One region of the Nocardia sp. NPDC004123 genome, then DNA from elsewhere that is predicted to be linked to it. Evidence: riboswitches for the same ligand, from Rfam matches in the RefSeq annotation. Region 1 holds a riboswitch; each other region holds the start of a gene.
What was found. Region 1 has a riboswitch for S-adenosylmethionine ahead of ACWEQQ_RS00345 (aminotransferase class V-fold PLP-dependent enzyme). Riboswitches for the same ligand answer to the same signal wherever they lie in the genome.

Region 1 (7,772 bases):
TCGGGCGGTCACCGACGCGGCCAATCTGGAATCCGCGCGGCGCACCTCGGTGCGGGTGATCATGCAGCAGCTGGAGCGGGAACTCACCGACCTGCCGAAACGGTTGCGGCTGCGGCGGTTACGCGCCTTGCCGACCGTACTGTTCGCCTTGCTGGCCGACCACGAGCGGGCCGTGGAGGCCGGGCGGGTGGCCACGGGGGACGTGACGGCGTGGGGGGAGATCGTGGACATGCTCGCGGGGGTGCTGACCGCGCCGGTGGTGGAGCGCGCGCCGATTCGCTGACGCCGGAGCGCGAACGGCCCGCCCCGGATCGAATCCGGCGCGGGCCGTTCGGACACCGAGCGCGGTGGACTAGCGCTGGTGCGGCCGAGGGTAGTTCGGCGGCTGCTGGTAACCGCCGGACGGCGGCGGGTAGCCCTGGCAGGGCGGTGGTGGTGGGGCTACCGTTGATGGTCGTGGACACCACGGCAGCAGCAGTCATGGAAACGCCCGCCCGGCCGCGATGGCTCGGCGTCGGGTTACCGCTGCTGGCCGGTGGGGCGGTGGCCGGCGGGCTGGCGTTGCTGCACTTCCGGGATCCGCACGTGCAGGGGGCCTACGGGGTGTGCCCGTTCTACGAACTGACCGGATACTGGTGCCCCGGCTGCGGCGGGTTGCGCGGGCTGCACAACCTCACCGATGGCCGGATCCTCGACGCCATCCACAGCAATGTGCTGCTGCTCCCGCTGACACTGGGCTTCATCGCCTGGTGGGGCGCCTGGGTAGTGCGCGGGTGGCGGGGCAATCCGGTGCCGCCGCGACTACCGCAGGTGCTGCCCAGGTACGCGGTGTGGGTGGCCCTGGCATTTCTCCTCGTCTTCACGGTTGTGCGGAACACACCGTGGGGTAGTTGGATCGCACCGGTTTAGGCGGGGCATGCTCTGCGTATGAGCGATTCGCTGAAGGAGCGCGTGCGGCAGAAGCTGATACGGCAGCTCGAGGAGGATGGGCCGCCGGACCCCGATCAGGAGGACACCCGGCAGCTCTCGGTCCTGGACGACCTCGATGCGCTCGAGGCGGTGGCCGACGACGATCCACTCGTCGAGGTGCTCGCGGCCCGCTACATGGTGCCCTGACCGGTTCCCGGCCGATTCAGAAACCGCAGGCAGACCCGCCCTCGGCCGAACTGCCGAAGGGGCGGGTCTCGGGGACCGGGTTCCAATGTCCTTCGGTGCGGGCGTAATTCCACGCCGGGCCGTGCGCCACCAGGGTCGCGATGGCCTCGACGAGGCGGTCGACGTCGGCGGCGGTGGTGCCCAGGCCGATGCTGGCGCGCAGGGCGGCATCGACACCGAGGCGGGACAGCAGCGGGTGAGCGCAGAAGCGGCCGTCGCGCACCCCGATGCCGTGCTCGGCGGAGAGGTAGGCGGCCACCTGGCCGGGCTCGAAGCCGTCGACGGTGAAGGCGACAATGCCGACCGCGTCGGTGCTGTCGCGCCAGATCCGCAGGAAGTTCACGCCCGGAACGGTTTTCAGGCCGTAGCGCAGGCGGTGGGTGAGGTACTGCTCATGCTCGAGCACGGTGGTCTCGTCCAGCTCGGCGAGGGCGTCGCAGGCCGCGGCCAGGGCGGCGACGCCCAGCACGTTCGGGGACCCGGCCTCGTGGCGCTGCGGGGCGGGAGCCCATTCGACGCTCTCGGTGCTCACCGAGCGCACCGCGCCGCCGCCGGCCAGGTAGGGCTCGGCCGCGTCCAGCCAGTCCCGGCGGCCGGCCAGCACGCCCGCGCCGAACGGGGCATAGGTCTTGTGACCGGAGAAGGCCAGGTAGTCGATGCCGGTGGTGCGCAGGTCGATTCGGCGGTGCGGGGCCAGCTGGGCGGCGTCCACCAGGATGCGGGTGCCGCACTGGTGGGCGATCCAGGCCAGCCGCTCCAGCGGCAGCAGTTCGCCGGTCACATTGGAGGCGCCCGTAACCGCCAGCAGCGCAGCGGGTTTCGAGCACAGCTCGGCGACCAGGCGCTGGATGGTCTCCTCGATGGTCTCCGCGACCGGAACCACCCGGCGGCCGCGCCGGGTCCAGGGCAGCAGGTTGGCGTGGTGCTCGACGTCCAGCACCACGGTGTCACCGGGCACGCAGGCGGCGAGCAGGTTCAGTGAGTCGGTGGTGTTGCGGGTGAACACCACCACCTGGTCCTCGGCCGCGTTCAGGAAGCGGGCGACCGAACCGCGGGCCGACTCGTAGCAGTCGGTGGAGACCCGGGAGGCGTAACCCGCGCCGCGGTGCACGCTGGCGTAGTAGGGCAGCAGATCCGCGACCCGGTCGGTGACCTGCCGCAATGCGGGTGCGCTGGCGGCGTAGTCGAAGTTGGCGTAGCCGGCCGTCCCGCCCTGGACCAGCGGGACCCGCAGGTCACAGCCGGAGACATCGGCGAGGGCGGCACAGGTCTGGTCGGCGAAAGCAGTCATCACGAAATCCCGTCGGATTCATGGACGCGCGATCGGGAAAAGAGAAATCGATCGAGAGTCCGCGCTTGCCGCGCCCGGTCGGGCGTCGGCCCGGTCGTCACCCGGAGCACCCCACCGCGGAGGAGGGTTGCCGACCAGCAAGCCGGGGCTTCGCGCTGGTACTCATGACCTGATTGCAGAGACTGGCAGACGGCTCGCGGGCTTGTCAACCCCGCCCGGTCGTGGCGGCCGCCGTCACGATTTGCGAGCCGCCACGCAGCGTTCCAGGTCGGGCACCCGGACGTCGCGCCCGATCGGGTCGAGATAGCTCGCGGTGTACTCCGGTCCGCCCGCTTGCTCGACCTCGCACCAACCGTGGTCGGCCAGCAGTGCCGGGACCTGGTCCGGATGCAAACCGAAGGTCCAGAGTCGTTGCCGCGCCACGAATCTGCGGTAGGTGGCGGCGCAGCCCTGGAGGTTGGTGCCGTCCAGAAAGTCCTGCCGGATGTAGCTGAAGATGAGCTCGCTGCCGGTGGGGGCCTCGGCGAGAGCTGAAAAGGTGGCGCGCACAGCGGGTTCGGTCAGGTACTGCGTGACGCCCTCCCCGAGGGAGAGGGTCCTCGCGTCGGTGCGGTAGCCGTGCTCGGTCAGCGCGGTGCCGAGGTCATCGGTTTCGAAGTCGATCGAGACCTGAGTCATGTTGTCGGGCAATGCTATTCGCTTCCGCCTCCCAGGCGCCGACTCCCTCTCGGCTCATGCCCGCGCGCAGTAGGCGTCGCCCGGCGGGTCGGCGCGCGATCGACCGCCACGCGGCGGGCAGCATGCGGATGGCCAATTGGTCTGCCAGCAGCCGATTACTTCACGCGGGCCACGGTCGCGCTGCGGGAGGCTGCGCACGACATGCTGGAGCGTCGCGGGTCGGTGTGACGAACGGCGCGACCGTTGTGACTCGCAGCCGCCTTCCCGGCCGGCCTCCGGCCGTCCCTACTTGGTGCTCCAGGCGCGTCCGCAGGCCCATCGGCGCAGGTAGCATGGGCTGCGCCCGCGCGTGTGATGTGCAGTTCGCACGATGTCGCGCCGCGGGGTGTCTGCTACAAGTTCGGTTCTTCCGGATCTTCCCGACCACGTGGCCGCACGGCCTGGATACAGGGAGGTATTCACATGAAGGCGATCGTGGTGACGGACCGGGCCGCTGGAACGGCCGGGATGACGTTGGTGGAGCGGCCCGATCCGGATGCGGCGAGGTTCGCGAGCCTCTCGGGCGCGAGCTACGGCGATGTCATCGTCGAGGTTCATGCGTCGGGATTCACCGGGGATGAGTTGGAGTGGCCCTCGACCTGGGTCGATCGGCTCGGCCGGGACCGGACGCCGTCGATCCCCGGGCACGAGCTGGCCGGGGTGGTCAGCGCTCTCGGCTACGGCACAACCGGCCTGTCGGTGGGGCAGCGGGTGTTCGGGCTGACGGACTGGACTCGTGACGGCACGCTGGCGGAGTACGTGGTCGTCGAGGCACGTAATCTCGCGCCGCTGCCGGGCGACATCGACTTCACGGTGGGCGCGGGCGTCACGATGGCGGGCTTGACCGCCTGGCAGGGGCTGTTCGAGCACGGCCGCCTTCAGGCGGGGCAGAGCGTCCTCGTGCACGGTGCGGCCGGCGTAGTCGGGTCGATGGCAGCCCAGCTCGCACGTGAGGCCGGCGCCTACGTCATCGGCACCGGGCGCGCGGCCGGCCGGCAGACCGCGCTCGACTTCGGGGCGCACGAGTTCGTCGACCTTCAGAACGACTCTCTGGACGACATCGGCGGAGTCGATCTGGTCTTCGATGTCCTCGGCGGAGACATCCAGAAGCGGTCGGCGGATCTCGTTCGAGCCGGAGGAACGCTGGTGACCGTCACCGGGCCGCCCGAGGCGCGACCCGCCCACGGACTGGCGATCGACTTCGTCGTCGTATCCGACCGCACCCAACTCGGTGAGATCGCCCAGCGGGTGCGCGACGGACGAGTGCGGACGAACATCGGCACGGTTGCGACCCTCGACGACGCCGTCGCCGCCTTCAACCTGACCGAGCGACGCAAGGGTAAGACGGTCATCCGCGTTCGTCCGTGAGGATAGCGACCGGTCCAAGGCCGACGGCGCCTCGGTTTCCGCCACTGTCCGAGCCCGGGGTGTCGGCTTCGGAGGCACCTGCACCCTTCTCATGCTTGCGATAAAGCCCCGGTGCGGCGCAGCCGATAGAGGTGGACCATCCTGGCCGCCACCTTCAGCATGGGCACGTCTTCGATGATGGTCCAACCTGGGAATGCGGCCGTGATGTCCGCCGGTGCGGCGCCGCGGGGCAGTGGGCCATGGCGGCCCAGTTCGAACGCGACCATGAGCAGGGTTGCGTCTGCGGCGGCGGCGATGTCCACCTGCCGGCCCATGGTGTGCCGTTCGGGGTCGGTGAGGCCGTGGAAGACACCGAAGTCCAGAATCAGCCGGTATCCCGTGCCGACCTCGGCCGGGAGGGCGGTGATATCGCCTTCCAGGAAGCGGGCATCGACGCCGGCGGCGCGGGCGCGCCTGGTAGCGAGCCGGATCGCCTTCGGCACGATATCGACCCCGGTGACCCGCCAGCCGCGGCGGGCCAGTTCCACGGCGTGCCCGCCGGTGCCGCAGCCGAGATCCAAGGCGGTCCCGGCGGGCGGCTGTGCTCCCGCCTGCTCCTGGTCGAATTCGGCGGCCAGTATGCGGGATACATCGCGCTGCCGGGCCGCTGCTTCCCATGGGCGAAATCCCAGCGCATGCGCTACCCGATACCTGAAAACGCCCATGCTCGGTCCTCCTACGTGGGTCATGATGGGCAACTCGGAACCGCGGTAGGCGCGGCATCGTCATCGGTGGGCCGCGATCGTCTGGAGGATAGGGGATCGGGTCGGCGCTGATCGTCAGCGGTTCGGAAGGCGATCGCTGTCCGAACGGGAGTCTCCCGCCGGCCGACCCGTCGTTGTGACTCGCACACGACCGTATCGGAAAAATCGTCCGAAAGTTGGATCGGGTGGGCCGCAAAGTTCGAATCGCGCGAACGTTGCTGGGGCGTATGGTCGGTGTCGAAGTTAGGGTAGCCAAAGTGGTGTGCCCCCGAGTTGACCACGAGGAGCCCGACCATGCTGGAGACCAGCACCCCGTTCTCGACGCTCATTCGCACCGCGACCGAGCAGCAGCACAACGAGGCGGAACACTCCACGTTCATGCGCGACATGCTCGGCGGGCAGCTCGGGGTGGAGGCGTTCTACCGGTACACCGCCCAGCTCTGGTTCGTCTACGCCGCCCTCGAAAAGCGCTCCGCCGCACTGGCTTCCGACCCGGTCGCGGGTCCGTTCGTCAAGCCGGAACTGGCGCGGCTGGCCGCGCTGGAGGCCGACCTGGCCCACCTCGGCGGCGCGAACTGGCGCGATGAACTGACCGCACTGCCCGCCACCACCGCCTACGCCGCCCGCATCGAGGAGTGCGCGGGCGACTGGCCGGCCGGCTATGTCGTCCACCACTACACCCGCTACCTGGGCGATCTCTCCGGCGGCCAGGTCATTCGCGGTACCGCCGAGAAGCTGTGGAACCTGCCCAAGAAGGGCGACGGCGTGCGGTTCTACGTCTTCGAGGACATCGCCAACCCGGCCGCGTTCAAGCGCGACTACCGCGAGGCCCTCGACCAGCTTCCCCTCGACGGCCCCGAGGTCGATCGCGTACTCGACGAGGCGCGACTGGCGTTCACGATGAACACTGATCTGTTCCGTGAGCTGGGTGCGGAATTCAGCGCGCGGAACTGAAACTCGCAACCCCGAAGGTCGCCGACCCCCGTTGATCGACAGGGGCGGCGGCCTTCGTCATTTCCGCGGTGCGTCGTTGACCCTGTTCGTCGGGGGCAGGGTCAGCGATCTCACCCTTGCGCCGGTCCGCGGTGATGGGTTGCCATGGAGGGCATGAGTTTTCCGCTGCTACTGAGTTTCGTGGGGTTGTGTGTGCTGCTCGCGCTCACGCCGGGGCCGGATACCTTTCTGGTACTGCGATTCTCGATGGCCGGATCGCGATCCGGAATCGCGGCGGCGGTGGGCTCGGCGTTCGGCGGGATCGTGTGGGCCACCGTGGTCGCGGCCGGGGTCGCGGCGCTGCTGGAGCAGTCGGCGACCGCGTATCGCACGCTCAAGGTGATCGGCGGAATCTACCTGGTGTACCTGGGCGTTCGGGCGCTGCTGGCGCATCGGCGCGGGCCCGGCGCGGCGGCCGGCGGGGCGGATGTCGCGGTGGCGCAGGGTGCGCCGGCGTCGCTGCGCTCGGCCTTCGCTGCCGGATTGCTGTCGTGTGTCTTCAATCCGAAGGTGGGATTGTTCTACCTCGCGGTGCTGCCGCAGTTCCTGACCCGGGTGACATTCCTCGACACGCTCACGCTCGGAGCCATCGAATCCAGTATCGCGGCAATCGAAATGATCCTGCTGGCGGTGGCGGCCGCGCGGGCGGTGGAGTTGCTGCGACGGCCGCGCGTCCGGGTCCGGCTGGAGCAGGCGAGCGCGGCGATCCTGGCGGCGCTGGGCATCGGCACGGCGGCCTCGGCCGCGGCCTGAGTCGGCGCCCGAGTCAGTCGGCGATCTCGGCGCGGTGGTACGCGCCGTTGTAATACACCAGCGGGCCGACCGCCGGGGAGTTCTCGGTGTTGTCGTGCACCTGGGTGACCAGGCCGATGACCAGGGTGTGGTCGCCGATCGGGAGGAGCTGATGGACCGTGGCGCGGACCCAGATGGGCGTGCCGTGCAGGACGGGTTCGCCGCTGCCGAGCGTCGTCCATAGGGACCGGTCGGTAAAACGCTCCTCGGCGGCCCGGCTGAACCGCTGGGCCAGATGTTTCTGATGCTCGCCGAGGAAATGCACCACCAGCGATTCGGCCCGCAGCATGGCCTCGATGCTGGAGGAAGTCTCGGCGATATTGAACGAGATGAGCGGCGGCTGTGCGGAGAGCGAGGCGAACGAGGTGGCGGTGAAGCCCACCGGACCCTGGTCGGACTCGAGCGTGACGATGGTGACCCCGGCCGGATAGTGCCGCATGGCGGCGCGGTACTGCTGCGCGGTAATGCCGCTCAGATCGTCGGGCACGTGTAGCTCGGTGCCGGGCGTCGGGGAATCGCTCACGTCACGAAACTACGTGGTCGAGCGCCCGGTTATTCCACCCTGTAAGAAATTGCCCGGTCCGCGCCGGTAGGTGGTGCTCAGTCCACGTCGATGGCCAGGCCCGCGGTGATCCGGACCAATTCCCCGAAGGTGGTGCGGAACAGTGTGTTCGGATGCCCGCCCGCGGCCCACAATTCCTGATACTGCGACA
Region 2 (7,772 bases), on a different contig from region 1:
CATGTGTGAGAGCGCGAGTGCGCCATCGATCATGGCGGCGTCGATGACCTGGCCCTTGCCGGAGTTCTGGCGTTCCACCAGCGCGGCCAGAATGCCGAAGACCAGGAACATGGAACCGCCGCCGAAGTCGCCGACCATGTTCAGCGGCGGCACGGGGCGCTCGCCCTTGCGGCCGATGGCGTTCAGCACGCCGGTGAGCGAGATGTAGTTGATGTCGTGTCCGGCGCGGTCGGCCATCGGGCCGTACTGGCCCCAGCCGGTCATGCGGCCGTAGACCAGGCGCGGATTGCGTTCCAGCGCCGCGTCGGGGCCCAGTCCCATGCGCTCGGTGACGCCGGGCCGGAAGCCCTCGAGCAGCACGTCGGCCTTCTCGATGAGCCCGAGCACCTGCTCGATGTCGGCGGGATCCTTCAGGTTCGCCTCGACGATGGTGCGGCCGCGCCACTGTGGACGCTCCATGAAGCCGGGCAGCATGCCGGGCCGCTGCACCCGCACCACGTCGGCGCCGAGGTCGGCGAGCAGCAGTGCCGCGTGCGGACCGGGGCCGATGCCGGCCAGTTCAACAACCCGGATGCCCGCGAGCGGGCCCTGCTTGGCGGTGGATGGAGTGCTCACGCCCTACCTCGGTTCGTCGTCGAATCCTGCGCACCGGCTCACACACCGGTGTTGACGGTATGACAATAACGCGAAGTCTCCGCGGCCCTCACGGGGTGGCCCGTTGCCGTTAGCGATCGATGATCGGCAGCGGCAGGGTGGGCGGGGGCGGGGGTCCGGGAAGCTCCGACCGCGGCAGCCGCAGGGTGGGCGCTTCGCCCGCGGCCCGGCGCATGGTCGGGTTCAGGTCCTCGAACAGGCGTTCCTTGGCGGGCAGCCCGTAGAACGCGCGGGCATTGTCCTCGAGCACCCGGTGCAGATCGGTGCCCACGGCGTCGGCGAGCAGCGAGATGTCGGCGTCGCGGAACGGCCGTCCGGCCCGGGTGCCGGGCAGGTCGGTGCCGAACATCAGGGCCTCGGGGTTGACGGTGTGGATCTTGCGCAGCGCCGAGCCCACATTCATCGCCACCCGCCCGAAGCCGGAGGCCTTCACCTTGGCCCCGCGGTCGACCAGGTTCAGCAGGTAGGGCAGGCAGTCGTCGGACATGCCCAGATGGTCGATCGACAGCTTGGGCAGCTTGGTGATGACCGGTTCCAGCGAGCCCAGCATGGACCCGTCGATGTAGAGCTCCACATGCCAGCCGGCCAGTTCGTAGGCACGCAGCGCCAGCATGGTGAGCCCGACGATGTCGCCGCCCGCGCGCTTGAGATTGAACCGGATGGCCCGCACTCCGGCCCGGTTCAGCTCGAGGATCTCGTCGTCGGTGGCGTCCACGTGCAGATTGGTGACACCGACCCAGCCCTCGCCGAGTTCGGCGAGGGCGGCCAGCAGATAGCTCTGATCGGTGCCCTGGAACGACCCGCTGACCAGGGCGCCACCGTCGATATCGAAGCGGGACATGCGCTTGCGATAAGCGGCGATGGTGTACGGGTCGGGCAGGTAGCCCTCGTTCTCGACCAGCGGGAACCGCGGATCGAAGATGTGGAGATGGGCATCGAACACGTGATCAGCATGCCTCAGAACGGTGACATGTGTGGACAACCTTGTCCGGCAGCCGGATTGGCGCTGGTCAGGAAACCTTGCCGGGTTCGGAGGCGGCGAGCATCTCGTCGCGCTCGACGACCTTGACCCGCTCGCGGCCCTGCGGCTCGCCCAGGGCGCGCTCGTGCGCGTCGAGGCGGTACCAGCCGGCCCAGGTGGTGAACGGGATGCCCTTGTGCTCGAGGAATTCGGTGACCGCCTCCAGCTCCGGCCGCGCGGCCGGGGTGAAGTTCGCGGCGTCGTCGAGCAGGCAGGCGATGGTCTCGTTGGCGTCGCCCTTGGTGTGGCCGATGAGGCCGACCGGGCCGCGCTTGATCCAGCCGGTCACGTAGGTAGCGGGCATGTAGCGAGCCGCGCCGTCGGCGTCCTCGTCGACGAGCACGCGCCCGGCCTCGTTGGGCACGGTGCCGGCCTGGTCGTCGAAGGGCAGCAGCGGGATGTTCTGCGACAGGTAGCCGACCGCGCGGTACACGGCCTGGATGTCCCAGTCCTTGAATTCGCCGGTGCCCTTGCAGTTTCCGGTGCCGTCGAGCTGGGTGCGCTCGGTGCGCAGGCCCACGACCTTGCCGTCGGCGCCGATAATCTCCGACGGGTTCTCGAAGAAGTGCAGGAACAGCTTGTGCGGGCGGTCGCCGACATCGCGGATGGCCCACTGCTCCAACGTATTGCAGATCATGTCGACCTGCTTGGAGTGGCGGCGCGCGGCCTCGGAGCCCTCGTCGTAGTCGATGTCCTCGGGGTCGACGATGACCTCGATGGTCGGGGAGTGGTCGAGTTCGCGCAGTTCGAGCGGGGTGAACTTGGCCTGGGCGGGCCCGCGGCGGCCGAAGACGTGGACCTCGAGGGCCTTGTTGTCCTGCAGGCCCTCGTAGACGTTCGGCGGGATCTCGGTGGGCAGCAGTTCGTCGCCGGTCTTGGCGAGCACGCGGGCCACGTCGAGGGCGACGTTGCCGACGCCGAGGACGGCGACCTTCTCCGCGTCCAGCGGCCAGGTGCGCGGCACGTCCGGGTGGCCGTCGTACCAGGACACGAAGTCGGCGGCGCCGTAGGAGCCGTCGAGGTCGATGCCCGGCACCTCGAGGGCGCGGTCGGCGTTGGCGCCGGTGGAGAAGATGACCGCGTCGTAGAACTGACGCAGGTCCTCGAGGGTGATGTCGACGCCGTAGTCGATATTGCCCAGCAGGCGGACCTGCGGCTTGTCGAGGACCTTGTGCAGGGCGGTGATGATGCCCTTGATGCGCGGGTGGTCGGGCGCGACGCCGTAGCGGATGAGGCCGAAGGGCGCGGGCATGCGCTCGTAGAGGTCGATGCTCACCTCGGCATCGGACTTCATCAAGGCATCGGCGGCGTAAATACCGGCCGGGCCTGCGCCCACGATCGCAATGCGTAGCGGGCGGGTCGCTGCACTCTGTTCGGTCATTCTTCCGCGCACCCTTTGGGTCGAAACTAACTTGTCGTCAAAACTCAGCCGTCGTTCTTAGCTTAGGCTAAGTTGACGCCCTGGCTTCGGTGACCGCCGTTGGCCCCCGACGCTGCAGCGTTGCTGCGTAGTCTTGCTATTCCCGCGCCTGGGGCGGAAATTCTGCTGATTCTATCGATGGCGCACGAGGCCCTTCACGCGCAGGGCCGTGAACTGTGGGAATGCCGAGGCCCGAACCGTGGGAACGCCGTGCCGGGCGCACGGCGGCGACCAGGCATGATCTACCCATGAGCGACGCCGAGGAGACAGCCGGGGAGACATCGGTTCCGATCGATCGGAACGAGGCCCGCAGCATGTGGCCGTTCCTGGTCGCGGCGAGCGTCATCGCGGTCGTGATCCTGGGCATTGTGATCGCGACGCTGGTCTCGCCGGTTGAGAAGAATGTCACAGATTCCGATCGGCTCGCGGTGGCCGCGGGCAAGTTCATCGAGGCCCGTAGCGAGACCGGCAAGTACGATCCGACCCTGTCCTGCAAGGGATTCGACGAGAATGCCTCGCCGCTCAAGGACGCGGCCGCGACCGGGGCGACCATCACGTTCGACAAGCTGGCCGACCCTGCCATCGACGGCGAGAAGGCCACGGCGCAGGTCACTTTCACGGTCTCCGGCGCCCAGACCACCTCGACCTGGCACTTCACCCGGGAGAATTCCCGCTGGTTGGTCTGCAATTCCTGACAACGGCCGAAGTCGCGGCCGGGGTTTGACAGTGGGGCCGTTTTTTCGGCACTCTCAACCCAGGTCATGAGTACCAGCGTCAAGCCCCGGCTGGCTGGTCGGCAACCCTCCTCCGCGGCGGGGTGCTCCGGGTGACGACCTGGCCTCGCATCGGACAGCGGTGCGGCAAGTGCGGATTCACAGGAGGTACAAGTGAGCTACGCGGGTGACATCACGTCGAAGCAGGCGTGGGAACTGTTGCGGGACAACCCCGATGCGGTGCTGGTGGATGTGCGCACCGAAGCCGAGTGGCGGTTCGTCGGGGTGCCCGACACCAGCGGCATCGGCCGGCCGACCGCGCTGATCGAGTGGGTGGACGTCTCCGGCACGCCCAATGCCCGTTTCACCGATCAGCTGAAGCAGGCGCTCGGCGATCGCGGCCAGGACTCGGTCGCGCCGGTCATCTTCATCTGCCGCTCCGGCCAGCGCTCCATCGGCGCGGCCACCGCCGCCACCACCCTCGGTATCGCCCCGGCCTTCAATGTGGTCGACGGCTTCGAGGGTGCGCTCGACGGTCAGGGGCATCGCGGCGGCACCGGCTGGCGGGCCGACGGCCTGCCCTGGCGTCAGTCATGAGTTTCGTGTCCGGCCGGATCGCAGGGAGGCAATCATGATCACCGGTGGTTCCTTCGACAAACCGCTCCCCGAGGGCGTCGGCCCCGCTACACAGGCCGTGCGCGGCGGCACTCGGCGCTCGGGCTTCGACGAGACCTCCGAGGCGCTGTTCCTCAATTCGGGTTTCGTCTACGAGAGCGCCGAGGCGGCCGAGGCGTCCTTCACCGGCGATATCGAGCACTTCGTCTACTCCCGCTACGGCAACCCGACGGTCGCCATGTTCGAGGAGCGGCTGCGCCTGATCGACGGCGCGGAGGCATGTTTCGCGACGGCCTCCGGCATGTCGGCGGTGTTCACTGCGCTGGGCGCGCTGCTCGCCGCGGGTGACCGCCTGGTGGCGGCACGCAGCCTGTTCGGCTCCTGCTTCGTGGTGGCCAACGAGATCCTGCCGCGCTGGGGCGTGGAGACCGTCTTCGTCGACGGCGAAGATCTGGACCAGTGGGAGCAGGCGCTGTCGGTGCCGACCCAGGCCGTCTTCTTCGAGACCCCCTCCAACCCCATGCAGACCCTCACCGATGTGCGCGCGGTCTCCGATCTCGCGCACGCGGCGGGCGCGAAGGTGGTGCTGGACAACGTCTTCGCCACCCCGCTGCTGCAGCGCGGCTTCGACCTGGGCGCGGACATCACCGTGTACTCGGGCACCAAGCACATCGACGGGCAGGGCCGCGTCCTCGGCGGCGCGATCCTCGGACCGCAGGACTACATCGACGGCCCGGTGAAGAACCTGATGCGCCACACCGGTCCGGCGCTGAGCCCCTTCAATGCGTGGACGCTGCTCAAGGGCCTGGAGACCATGCCGCTGCGCCTGCGCCAGTCGGTGGACTCCGCGCTGAAGATCGCCGGGTTCCTGGAGACCCATCCCGCGGTGGCGTGGGTGAAGTACCCGTTCCTGTCCTCGCACCCGCAGTACGAGCTGGCCAAGCGTCAGATGTCCGGCGGCGGCACGGTGATCACCTTCGAGCTGAAGGCGTCGGAGAACGAGGCCAAGAAGCGCGCTTTCGAGGTGCTCAACCGCCTGCGCATCGTCGACATCTCCAACAACCTCGGCGATGCGAAGACGCTGATCACGCATCCGGCCACCACCACCCACCGGGCGATGGGCCCGGTAGGTCGTGCGGCCGTGGGGATCACCGATGGCGTGCTCCGCATCTCGATCGGACTCGAGGATGTGGAGGACCTGCTCAATGACCTGGACCAGGCCCTGAGCTGATCCGACGAGTATTCGAAAGGGCCGGAACCCACTGGGTTCCGGCCCTTTTCGTGCTCAGAGGCCGGAAGCAGCCCTGAGAGTCGTCGAATCTTGTTTGACAGCATGCTGTCAAACATGACAGCATGCTGTCATGTTGAAAACAGTCCACATGGCCGTGTACGACACCTTCTCGGACTGGGAGGTCGGGCATGCGACCGCACACATCAATCGCGAACTCTGGCACCGCGAGCCGGGAACCTGGCAGGTGAAGACGGTCGCCCTCGGCGCCGCGCCGATCACCTCGATGGGCGGCATGCGGGTCCTGCCCGATCTGGTTCTCGATGAGCTGAAGCCCGCCGACAGCGCCATGCTGATCCTGCCGGGACTCGAAACCGAGCAGCATCCCGAGACGCCGGCGGCCTTCGCGCGCAAGGCCAGGGAGTTTCTGGCGGCCGGGGTGCCGGTGGCGGCGATCTGCGGCGCGACCTTCGGGCTGGCGCAGGAGGGCCTGCTGGACGATCGGCGGCACACCAGCAATGACGCGGGATATCTTGCCTACAGCGGATATTCGGGTGGCGAGCACTATGTGCAGGCGACCGCGGTCACCGACGGTGACCTGATCACCGCGACCGGCACCCGACCGGTCGATTTCGCCCGCGAGATCTTCGCGCGCCTGGGTATCTACGAGCCGCACGTGCTGGAGTCCTGGTACCGGCTGTACGGAGACAATGATCCCGCGGGCTTCTACGCGTTGTTCGAGTACGAGCAGCAGCGCGCGGCGGCCGCGCAATGACCCGCACCGCGCAGCAGCTGTTCGGGGCCGCGGCCGTCACCTCGTTCAAGCTGAACGGCCAATTCCTCTCGATCGCAGAGGAATTGGCCGAGCCGTCCGGGATCACGGTCGCGTGGTGGCAGGTGCTCGGCGCGATTCTGCACGAACCGCTCCCGGTGGCCGGTATCGCCCGCGAAATGGGTATCACCCGCCAGAGCGTGCAGCGCATCGCGGATGTGCTGGCGGACAAGGGATTCGTGGAATACCGCCCCAATCCGGCGCATCGGCGCGCGAAGCTGGTGGCCATCACCGAGGCGGGTCACGACGCGGTGCGGCGGATCGACCCACAGCACGCGGCCATGGCGAAACGGCTTGTGGCGCAGCTGGGTATCGAGCAGCTCGCCCACATCGTGGACGCGCTGACGACCCTGTCGGGCGCCCTCGACGCGCTCGAGGGCGACGCGACGGGCATGGCCTGACTACAGCGCGAACGGGTCTTTGGTCTTGCCGACCAGGGCGGCCACCGACGGCAGGATGGTGGTCGGGCGGTACGGGAACTGCTCGACCAGGGCCGGGGTGGAGATGCCGGTGGTGACCAGGATGGTCCGCATGCCCGCCTCCAGGCCCGAGATGACGTCGGTGTCCATCCGGTCGCCGATCATGACGGTGGACTGGGAGTGGGCACCGATGCGGCGCAACGCCGATCGCATCATCAGTGGGTTGGGTTTACCGACGTAGTAGGGCTTGCGGCCGGTGGCCTCGGTGATGAGGGCGGCGACGGAGCCGGTGGCCGGAAGGATGCCTTCGCGGGACGGGCCGGTGGCGTCCGGGTTGGTGGCGATGAAGCGCGCGCCCGCGGAGATCAGCCGGATGGCGGTGGTGATGGCTTCGAAAGAGTAGGTGCGGGTTTCACCGAGCACCACGTAGTCCGGGTCGGAATCGGTGAGAACGTAACCGATTTCGTGCAGCGCGGTCGTGAGGCCGGATTCGCCGACCACGTAGGCGGTGCCGCCTGGGCGCTGGTCGTTGAGGAAGGTCGCGGTGGCGAGGGCGGAGGTCCAGATGGACTCGACCGGAATATCGAGGCCGGTGTGCCTGAGCCGGGCCTGCAGGTCGCGCGCGGTGTAGATCGAGTTGTTGGTGAGCACCAGGAACGGAATGTCGTTGTCGCGCAGTTCGGCGAGGAACTGATCGGCCCCGGGCACCATGTGATTCTCGTGCACGAGGACGCCGTCCATGTCGGTCAGATAGGAGAGGATCGGTTCAGCGCTCGAGTTGGTCACGCGCACATTCTCCGCTATCCCGGAACCGAACGCTCATATATTCCTGCTCTTGCCGACCGCCCGACCGGTTTCATCCCCGGAATA
Region 3 (7,772 bases), on a different contig from region 1:
GTCCTCCGGCGTGAAGGTCAGGGTGACGGTGCCCGCCTGGTGCACCTTGAAATCGGTGGCGCGGTACTGGTCACCGAAGGCGTGGCGGCCGATGATGATCGGCTTGGTCCAGCCCGGAACCAGACGCGGCACATTGGAGATGATGATCGGCGCGCGGAAGATGGTGCCGCCGAGGATGTTGCGGATGGTGCCGTTCGGCGACCGCCACATCTTCTTCAGACCGAACTCCGTGACGCGGGCCTCATCGGGGGTGATCGTCGCGCACTTCACACCCACGCCGTGTTTCTTGATGGCGTTGGCGGCGTCGATGGTCACCTGATCATCGGTCTTGTCGCGATACTCGATGCCGAGGTCGTAATACTCGAGGTTCACATCGAGATACGGGTTGATCAGTTTGTCCTTGATGAACTGCCAGATGATCCGGGTCATCTCGTCGCCATCGAGTTCGACGACGGTCCCTTCAACCTTGATCTTGGACATGGATCTTCGTGTCCTCCTAGGAAGGTGGTGCTCCCATTGCACGGCCGGTGAGCACCGCTTGTAGCGGACCCCAGCTGTTCAACAGACAACGTATACGCATGGCGCTCGGCACGGGACCTGTGGTGCCAAGTCCACGTACGCTGTGGCGTCAAGCAAGACAAGCGTACTGCTGCTATCGATCTCACCGCTCGGGTGGCCCCCGCTGTGCGGGATTCAGTGCGGTTACCGATAAGTAGCTTTTCGCGTGACTTTACGCACTTTCCAGGATGCGAAAACCCGCGGCCCGCGGCAACCCCAAACCCGCGGACCGCGGGATATATGTTGCCGCGACCCGCGGGTGAATAGTCGGTGGGTCAGACGCCCACGTGCACGTGCTCGGAACCTTCGAGCAGATTCTCCGGCTTGTCCCGCACCATGAACGCGATGATCGGAATGGTCACCAGGAAGAATCCCGCGCCGATCAGGAACGCGATGTCATAGGAATGAATCGCGGCCCGGGCCATCACGTGGTCGACGCCCGGATTGTTCTTCGCGAACCGCTCGGCCACCTGCACCGCGATCGTCGACAGCAGCGCGGTGCCGATCGCGCCGCCCACCTGCTGCGCGGCATTGAGCAGCGCACTCGCGACACCGGAGTCACGCTCCTCGACCTGATGCAGCGCTGTGGTCTGCATGGCCACGAACAGCCCGCCCATGCCGAGCGCGATAAGAATCACTGCCGGCAGCACGCCTCCGGCATAGCTGTCCCCGAAGCTCAGCCGCGACAGATACAGCAGCCCGGCCATGCCCAGCACCGAACCGGTGATCATCAGCGGCCGCGGCCCGATCCGCGGCAGCAACCCGCTCGCGACGCCCGCGGAGACGACGATGCCGATCGGGAAGGGCAGGAACGCCACCCCCGCCTTCAGCGCCGACCAGCCCAGCGTGATCTGGAAGTAGTAGCTCATGTTGATGAACATGGCGAACATGGCGATCGGCAGCAGCAGCGCCACCAGGAACGAGCCGCCCCGGTTGATCTCCCCCGGAATACGCAGCGGCAGTAGCGGATTCGAGGACCGCCGCTCGATGGCGACGAAGGCGGCGAGCAGCGCGACGCCCGCGATCAGCAGGGCCAGGGTGGTGCTCGCGGTCCAGCCGTCCGAGGCCGCGCGGCTGAAGCCGTAGACCACCGAGACCAGGCCGAGCGTGGCGGTCACCGCGCCGGGCAGGTCGTAGCCGCCGGTGCGCGGCGCGGGCACGTCCCGGACCACGAAGGCGAGCGCACCGAGGAAGGCGATCAGCGCGATCGGGGTGTTGACCAGCAGGCACCAGCGCCAGTTGGCGTATTCGGTGAGCGCGCCGCCCACGATCAGGCCGATGGCCGCGCCACCCGCGGACACACCCGCGAAGACGCCGAACGCGCGAGCGCGCTCTTTGGCCTCGGTGAAGGTGACCGACACCAGTGACAGCGCGGCCGGCGCGAGCAGGGCGGCGAACGCGCCCTGCAGCCCGCGCCCGGCGAAGAGTTCCGCGCCGTTCTGCGCGAGCCCGGCCAGCGCCGACGCCCCGGCGAAGCCGACCAGGCCGATCAGGAACATGCGGCGGCGGCCCAGGTAGTCGGCGAGGCGGCCGCCGAGCAGCAGCAGGCCGCCGAAGATCAGCGTGTAGGCGGTGAGCACCCATTGCCGGTCGCCGTCGCTGATGCCCAGGTCACGCTGGGCGAACGGCATGGAGATGGTGACGATGGTGGCGTCCAGCACCACCATCAGCTGGGCCATGGCGAGTACGCCCAGGGCCCACCAGCGCGCGGCTCCGCGCTGGTCCGAGCTGTGTGATCGGTCTTCGAGTGTTTCTGTCGCGGCGGTCATGTCGTCTCCTCACGGACGGTCCGGGACACCCTCGACAATCTTGACCCTCGAGGCCAATTGACGTCAAGAGAAATTTGTCGTTCTGCGACATTTGGCATAATGGGACGTGAGAAGCGCCCGAACCCTTACCATGGAGGTATGTCGGAGTTGTCAACTCACCTCGGTGTGATCGCACGTCACCGGCCGGGCCTGCGTGAGCGGAAGAAGGAACAGACCCGGGCGCGGATCATCGACGTCGCCCTGCGGCTGTGCGACGCCCAGGGCTTCGACGCCACCACCGTGGAACAGATCGCCGACGAGGCCGACGTCTCGCCGCGCACCGTGAACCGGTACTTCGACAGCAAGGAAGACATCGTCATCGCGCCCATCGCCGACTGGGCGCGGGCACACGCGGACGCGCTGCGTGAGCAGCCGAGCACGGGCAACGAGCTGAAAGCGCTGCTGGACAGCTTCCTGTCCATCGTGGACCGCGTCGTCGACCACGACGAACCGCTGCCCTTCCGCTGGTTCCAGCAGATGCAGCGCATCATCCGGTCCACCGCCGCGGTGCGGGCGTGCAGCATGGCAGCCACCGAGAACAAGACCGAGCAGACCGCGCAGGTGCTGGCCGAACGCCTCGGCACCACCGTCGCGGATCTGCGAGTTCGGCTGCTGCTCGGCACCTTCCACGCCATCATGCGGGCCGGCACCGAATCGGACTCCGATTCCGGCTTCGCCGACGAGCGTCTGATCGAGTCACCGCGCAGCATGGCGGAGGCCGTGGTCGGCGCGTATCACGAATTCGTGCGCACCTGCGCGGGGCCCGCTGTGGCCAGCCCCACTTCCGAAACAGCGGCGTCCGCCCGCTAGAATCGCGCAACAGGTCAAGAGCATCAGCGTTAAGGCCCCGGCTTGCTGATCGGCAACCCTCCAGCTGCGGTGGGGTGCTCCGGGTGCAGACCCGGCGTTCGAAGGCCGAACGCAAGCGCAACTAGGAGGTCTACCGAAATGTGTTGTTGTCGAAGCCCATTCGCCTCTCGGTAACGTCAAACTTCCGCCATTCGGCGACCTTGTTTTTGGAGCAGAACACATGAGTGACTCGACCGCGCCCGCGGCCGTCTCGGCTGACGGCACCCTGGATCCGGCCGGCTGGTCCTTCGAGACCAAGCAGATTCACGCCGGACAGGCTCCCGATCCGGCCACCGGAGCCCGCGCCCTGCCCATCTACCAGACCACCTCCTACGCCTTCCGCGACACCGATCACGCCGCCGCGCTGTTCGGGCTCGCCGAGCCGGGCAATATCTACACCCGCATCATGAACCCCACCCAGGACGCGGTGGAGCAACGCATCGCCGCGCTCGAGGGCGGTGTGGCCGCGCTGCTGCTGGCCTCCGGTCAGGCCGCGGAAACCTACGCGATCCTGAATCTGGCGCAGGCCGGCGACCACATCGTGGCCAGCCCGCACCTGTACGGCGGCACCTACAACCTGCTGCACTACTCGCTGCCCAAGCTGGGCATCGAGGTCAGCTTCGTCGAGGATCCGGACGATCTCGAGCAGTGGCGCACGGCCGTGCGGCCCAACACCAAGGCGTTCTACGGCGAGACCGTCGCCAATCCGAGCAGCTCGGTGCTCGACATCCCCGGCATCGCCGAGGTCGCGCACGCGGCGGGCGTGCCGCTGATCGTGGACAACACCGTCGCCACGCCGTACCTGATCCAGCCGCTGCGACTGGGCGCGGACATCGTCGTGCACTCGGCCACCAAATACCTGGGCGGGCACGGCTCCGCGGTCGCGGGCGTGATCGTGGACGGCGGCAACTTCGACTGGACCGTGCGGGACGCGGCGGGTGAGTCCCGCTTCCCGGGTTTCACCACCCCGGATCCCAGCTACCACGGCGCCGTGTTCGCCGATCTCGGCGCACCGGCCTACGCGCTCAAGGCGCGGGTGCAGTTGCTGCGCGATCTGGGTGCGGCGGTGTCGCCGTTCAACGCCTTCCTCATCGCGCAGGGCATCGAGACGCTGAGCCTGCGCGTCGAACGGCATGTGGCCAATGCCCAGGCCGTGGCCGAGTTCCTGACCGAGCAGCCCGGCGTCGAGAAGGTCTACTACGCAGGACTGCCCAGCTCCCCGTGGTTCGAGCGGGGCAAACAGCTGGCGCCCAAGGGTGTCGGCGCCATCGTCTCCTTCGAGCTGGCCGGCGGCGTGGACGCCGGCAAGAAGTTCGTGGAGGCGCTGGTGCTGCACAGCCATGTCGCTAACATCGGGGACGTGCGCTCGCTCGTCATCCATCCGGCCTCCACCACGCATTCCCAGCTGACGCCCGCCGAGCAACTGGCTTCCGGTGTCACACCTGGTCTGGTCCGGCTGGCCGTGGGTATCGAGGGGATCGGTGACATCCTGGCGGATCTGCGCGCCGGACTGACGGCGGCGGCAAATTGACCGTGAACATCGAATCGAACAGGTCCCGGCACGCGGCGGAGCTGCTGCTGCCGCCGCCCGACGGGACGCTCGGCAGCATTGCCATCGGGGATGTCGAGCTCGAGACCGGAGCCGTCATTCCCGATGTCACGCTGGCTGTGCAGCGGTGGGGCGAACTATCGGCGAACGCGGACAACGTGGTGCTCGTGGAGCACGCGCTGACCGGTGATTCGCACGTGGTGGGCCCCGCCGACGTGCACCACGGCCAGGCCGGCTGGTGGGACGGCATCGTGGGCCCCGGCGCGCCGGTGGACACCCACGAGTGGTGCGTCATCGCCACCAATGTGCTCGGCGGCTGTAAGGGCAGCACCGGGCCGTCCTCGCTGGCGGCGGACGGAAAGCCTTGGGGCGCACGATTTCCCGAGATCTCCATCCGCGATCAGGTGACCGCCGAGATCACGCTGTTCGACCTGCTCGGCATCGACCGCCTGGCCGCCGTGGTGGGCGGCTCCATGGGCGGCATGCGGGTGCTGGAATGGATGATCGCCCGGCCCGAGCGGGTTGGGGCGGCCCTGGTGCTGGCGGTCGGCCCGCGCGGCACCGCCGACCAGATCGGCACCCAGACCACCCAGATCGCGGCCATCACGGCCGATCCGGACTGGCAGGGTGGCAACTACCACGGCACCGGGCGCGCCCCGATGACCGGCATGGGCGTCGCCCGGCGCATCGCGCACCTGACCTATCGCACCGAGTTCGAGCTCGACCACCGCTTCGAGAACCATGCCCAGGGCGACGAGGACCCGTGGGCGGGTGGGCGTTACGCGGTGGAGAGCTATCTGGAGTACCAGGCCGACAAGCTGATCTCGCGGTTCGACCCGGCCACCTACGTGCTGCTCACCGAGGCCATGAACCGCCACGACGTGGGCCGTGGCCGCGGCGGTATCGCGGCGGCGCTGGGGTCCACGCCGGTGCCGTGCGTGGTCGGCGGGGTGGACTCGGATCGACTGTATCCGCTGCGTACCCAGCAGGAGCTGGCCGATCTGCTGCCGGGTTCCAAAGGGCTGGAGATCATCCGGTCCCGGGACGGTCACGACGGGTTCCTGACCGAGACCGAGGCGGTCGGCAAGCTCATGCTGGAGACGATGGACCTGGCCCGCGCCCAGCGCGAGTCGGACCGCTGAAACAACGCTGCCCGTCCGCTGCATCTCCGCTGCCTCACCGGAGGCGCGTTACCTCGCGTATCGTGTCCGTTTCACGCGAATTGCCGTGACGCGCTTCTGGTTTCGCGCACATGACACCTCCGTAACCGACGGCCCGGAATACGTGTGCGCAAGGCTCGGCACCCGTAATGTATTCAGGCATGACCGCCGCATTCGATGACATGGATCTACGCGATCTCGTCGATCTGCTCTCCGAGGACGAGCAGCGTGAACTTCGCCCGGCCATACTCCGTGTCCTGCACAGACTCCCGGACCAGGAAGTGTTGCGCCGCGAACTCGGCCGCCGCATAACCTCGGTCTAGCAATCCCCCAGCGCCGCGGGTTCGCGGCCACCCTCCGATCGAACATTCAGTGCCGCGACTCCGGTCGCGGCCCCGACCTCGGCGCGGTCTAGGTGACGCCGAGGCTGCTGATGGTCGCGGCCAGTGCGATGATCGCGCCGCCCAGCACCGTCAGCCAGGCGACGTCGAAACCCTTGCTGCGCACGGCGAGCAGACCGGCCCGGTCGGTCGGCAGAATCAGCCGCAGTGCCGCCGCCAGCAGCGTCCCGCCGCCGAAGAAGAAGGTGCCGCGCCGCCAGCGGTCCCAGGCCAGGAAGACCACGGCCACCACCAGCACCACCGCTACCAGCAGTATGGGCAGATTGCCCCGGACGAACTCCCCCGCACGACTGCTACGGCTCTCGGGTGCGGCATGGGCTGGAGTCACCGGACGAGCTTATCCGGCCCTCTGCGATGCTGGAGCCCGTGTTCCATCTCGTGTTCTTCGAACCTCGCATCCCCCCGAATACCGGCAATGCCATTCGGCTGGCGGCCGGCACCGGCTGCGAACTGCACCTGATCGAACCGCTCGGCTTCGACCTATCCGAGCCGAAGCTACGCCGGGCCGGGTTGGACTACCACGACCTGGCCGTCGTCACCGTGCACAAGAGTCTCGCCGCCGCGTGGGATGCCATTCGGCCCGAGCGGGTCTTCGCCTTCACCGCGACGGCCACCACCCACAGCACCGATGTCGCCTATCGCTCGGGCGATGTGCTGCTCTTCGGGCCCGAGCCGACCGGGTTGCCCGAGGAGGTGCTCGCCGATCCCCGCGTCACCGAGCAGCTGCGCATCCCGATGCTGCCGGGCCGGCGCTCGATGAATCTGTCCAATGCCGCGGCCGTCGCCGTCTACGAGGCCTGGCGGCAGCTGGGCTTTCCGGGCGCGGTCTGAGTCTCCGGGGATCAGTCGTCGATTTCGAAGCGCTTGAAGCGGGAGGTCGCGCCGCCGGTCAGGCGGACCGCGGATTTGGGGACGCCGTAGTGGGCGGCCAGCAGCTCGATGGCTGCCTTGTTGGCCTTGCCCTCCACCGCCGGGGCGCGGACGTACAGCTGCAGCGCGCCATCGTCGAGGATCTCGACCAGGGGCCCCTTCTTGCTACCGGGTTTGATGGTCGCCCGGACCACTGTCGACACGCCGCACTCCCTTCCCGCGCCCGACCCCATTGTCGCGGAGGTGGTCCGGGTCAACGGGCGGGGCCTGCGATACAGCGCACAGGCTCGAGGGCAGCGATCGAGGCGGGGACGTCGTAGTGTCGCAGGCGATGCCGCGGCGGCAGGAAGGTCGCCCGGGAAGGAAAGTTCAGATGGTCAAGCGTTTGCTGTTGCTGCTGTCGGCGGTGGCGGGGGTGATCCTGCTGGCGACGGGTACGGCTGCGGCCGGGCCGGTCACCGTTCACGACGATTCCAAGGTGCTCGATGTCACCAAGGTGACGAATGCCGCGCTGCAGCTGACGGATCCGGTACAGATCTTCACCACCGAGAAGTACTCCGACGATCGGGCCAAGTTC

Region 2: it holds a riboswitch for S-adenosylmethionine, as region 1 does, so the genes downstream of both, ACWEQQ_RS30655 (rhodanese-like domain-containing protein) here and ACWEQQ_RS00345 (aminotransferase class V-fold PLP-dependent enzyme) in region 1, are expected to answer to the same signal.
Region 3: it holds a riboswitch for S-adenosylmethionine, as region 1 does, so the genes downstream of both, ACWEQQ_RS02950 (bifunctional o-acetylhomoserine/o-acetylserine sulfhydrylase) here and ACWEQQ_RS00345 (aminotransferase class V-fold PLP-dependent enzyme) in region 1, are expected to answer to the same signal.

The regions. Positions count from the first base shown of each region.
Region 1 is NZ_JBSGGG010000001.1:61,403-69,174, reverse strand. It holds gene ACWEQQ_RS00360 (TetR family transcriptional regulator) at 1-283, shown strand, start outside; gene ACWEQQ_RS00355 (DUF2752 domain-containing protein) at 457-909, shown strand; gene ACWEQQ_RS00350 (hypothetical protein) at 928-1,116, shown strand; gene ACWEQQ_RS00345 (aminotransferase class V-fold PLP-dependent enzyme) at 1,133-2,446, opposite strand; SAM riboswitch class IV at 2,503-2,616, opposite strand; gene ACWEQQ_RS00340 (class I SAM-dependent methyltransferase) at 2,681-3,136, opposite strand; gene ACWEQQ_RS00335 (NADP-dependent oxidoreductase) at 3,587-4,531, shown strand; gene ACWEQQ_RS00330 (class I SAM-dependent methyltransferase) at 4,621-5,235, opposite strand; gene ACWEQQ_RS00325 (biliverdin-producing heme oxygenase) at 5,569-6,228, shown strand; gene ACWEQQ_RS00320 (LysE family translocator) at 6,382-7,020, shown strand; gene ACWEQQ_RS00315 (flavin reductase family protein) at 7,034-7,582, opposite strand; gene ACWEQQ_RS00310 (YbaK/EbsC family protein) at 7,660-7,772, opposite strand, start outside.
Region 2 is NZ_JBSGGG010000023.1:77,166-84,937, forward strand. It holds gene ACWEQQ_RS30635 (CaiB/BaiF CoA transferase family protein) at 1-615, opposite strand, end outside; gene ACWEQQ_RS30640 (amidohydrolase family protein) at 725-1,597, opposite strand; gene ACWEQQ_RS30645 (FAD-dependent oxidoreductase) at 1,665-3,056, opposite strand; gene ACWEQQ_RS30650 (Rv0361 family membrane protein) at 3,344-3,790, shown strand; SAM riboswitch class IV at 3,853-3,968, shown strand; gene ACWEQQ_RS30655 (rhodanese-like domain-containing protein) at 3,983-4,405, shown strand; gene ACWEQQ_RS30660 (O-succinylhomoserine sulfhydrylase) at 4,440-5,654, shown strand; gene ACWEQQ_RS30665 (type 1 glutamine amidotransferase family protein) at 5,785-6,426, shown strand; gene ACWEQQ_RS30670 (MarR family winged helix-turn-helix transcriptional regulator) at 6,423-6,884, shown strand; gene ACWEQQ_RS30675 (HAD-IIA family hydrolase) at 6,885-7,643, opposite strand.
Region 3 is NZ_JBSGGG010000002.1:101,665-109,436, forward strand. It holds gene ACWEQQ_RS02935 (NADP-dependent isocitrate dehydrogenase) at 1-480, opposite strand, end outside; gene ACWEQQ_RS02940 (MFS transporter) at 834-2,327, opposite strand; gene ACWEQQ_RS02945 (TetR/AcrR family transcriptional regulator) at 2,466-3,176, shown strand; SAM riboswitch class IV at 3,189-3,300, shown strand; gene ACWEQQ_RS02950 (bifunctional o-acetylhomoserine/o-acetylserine sulfhydrylase) at 3,397-4,746, shown strand; gene metX (homoserine O-acetyltransferase MetX) at 4,788-5,906, shown strand; gene ACWEQQ_RS02960 (hypothetical protein) at 6,086-6,247, shown strand; gene ACWEQQ_RS02965 (DUF3017 domain-containing protein) at 6,336-6,653, opposite strand; gene ACWEQQ_RS02970 (tRNA (cytidine(34)-2'-O)-methyltransferase) at 6,680-7,156, shown strand; gene ACWEQQ_RS02975 (DUF167 domain-containing protein) at 7,168-7,398, opposite strand; gene ACWEQQ_RS02980 (hypothetical protein) at 7,569-7,772, shown strand, end outside.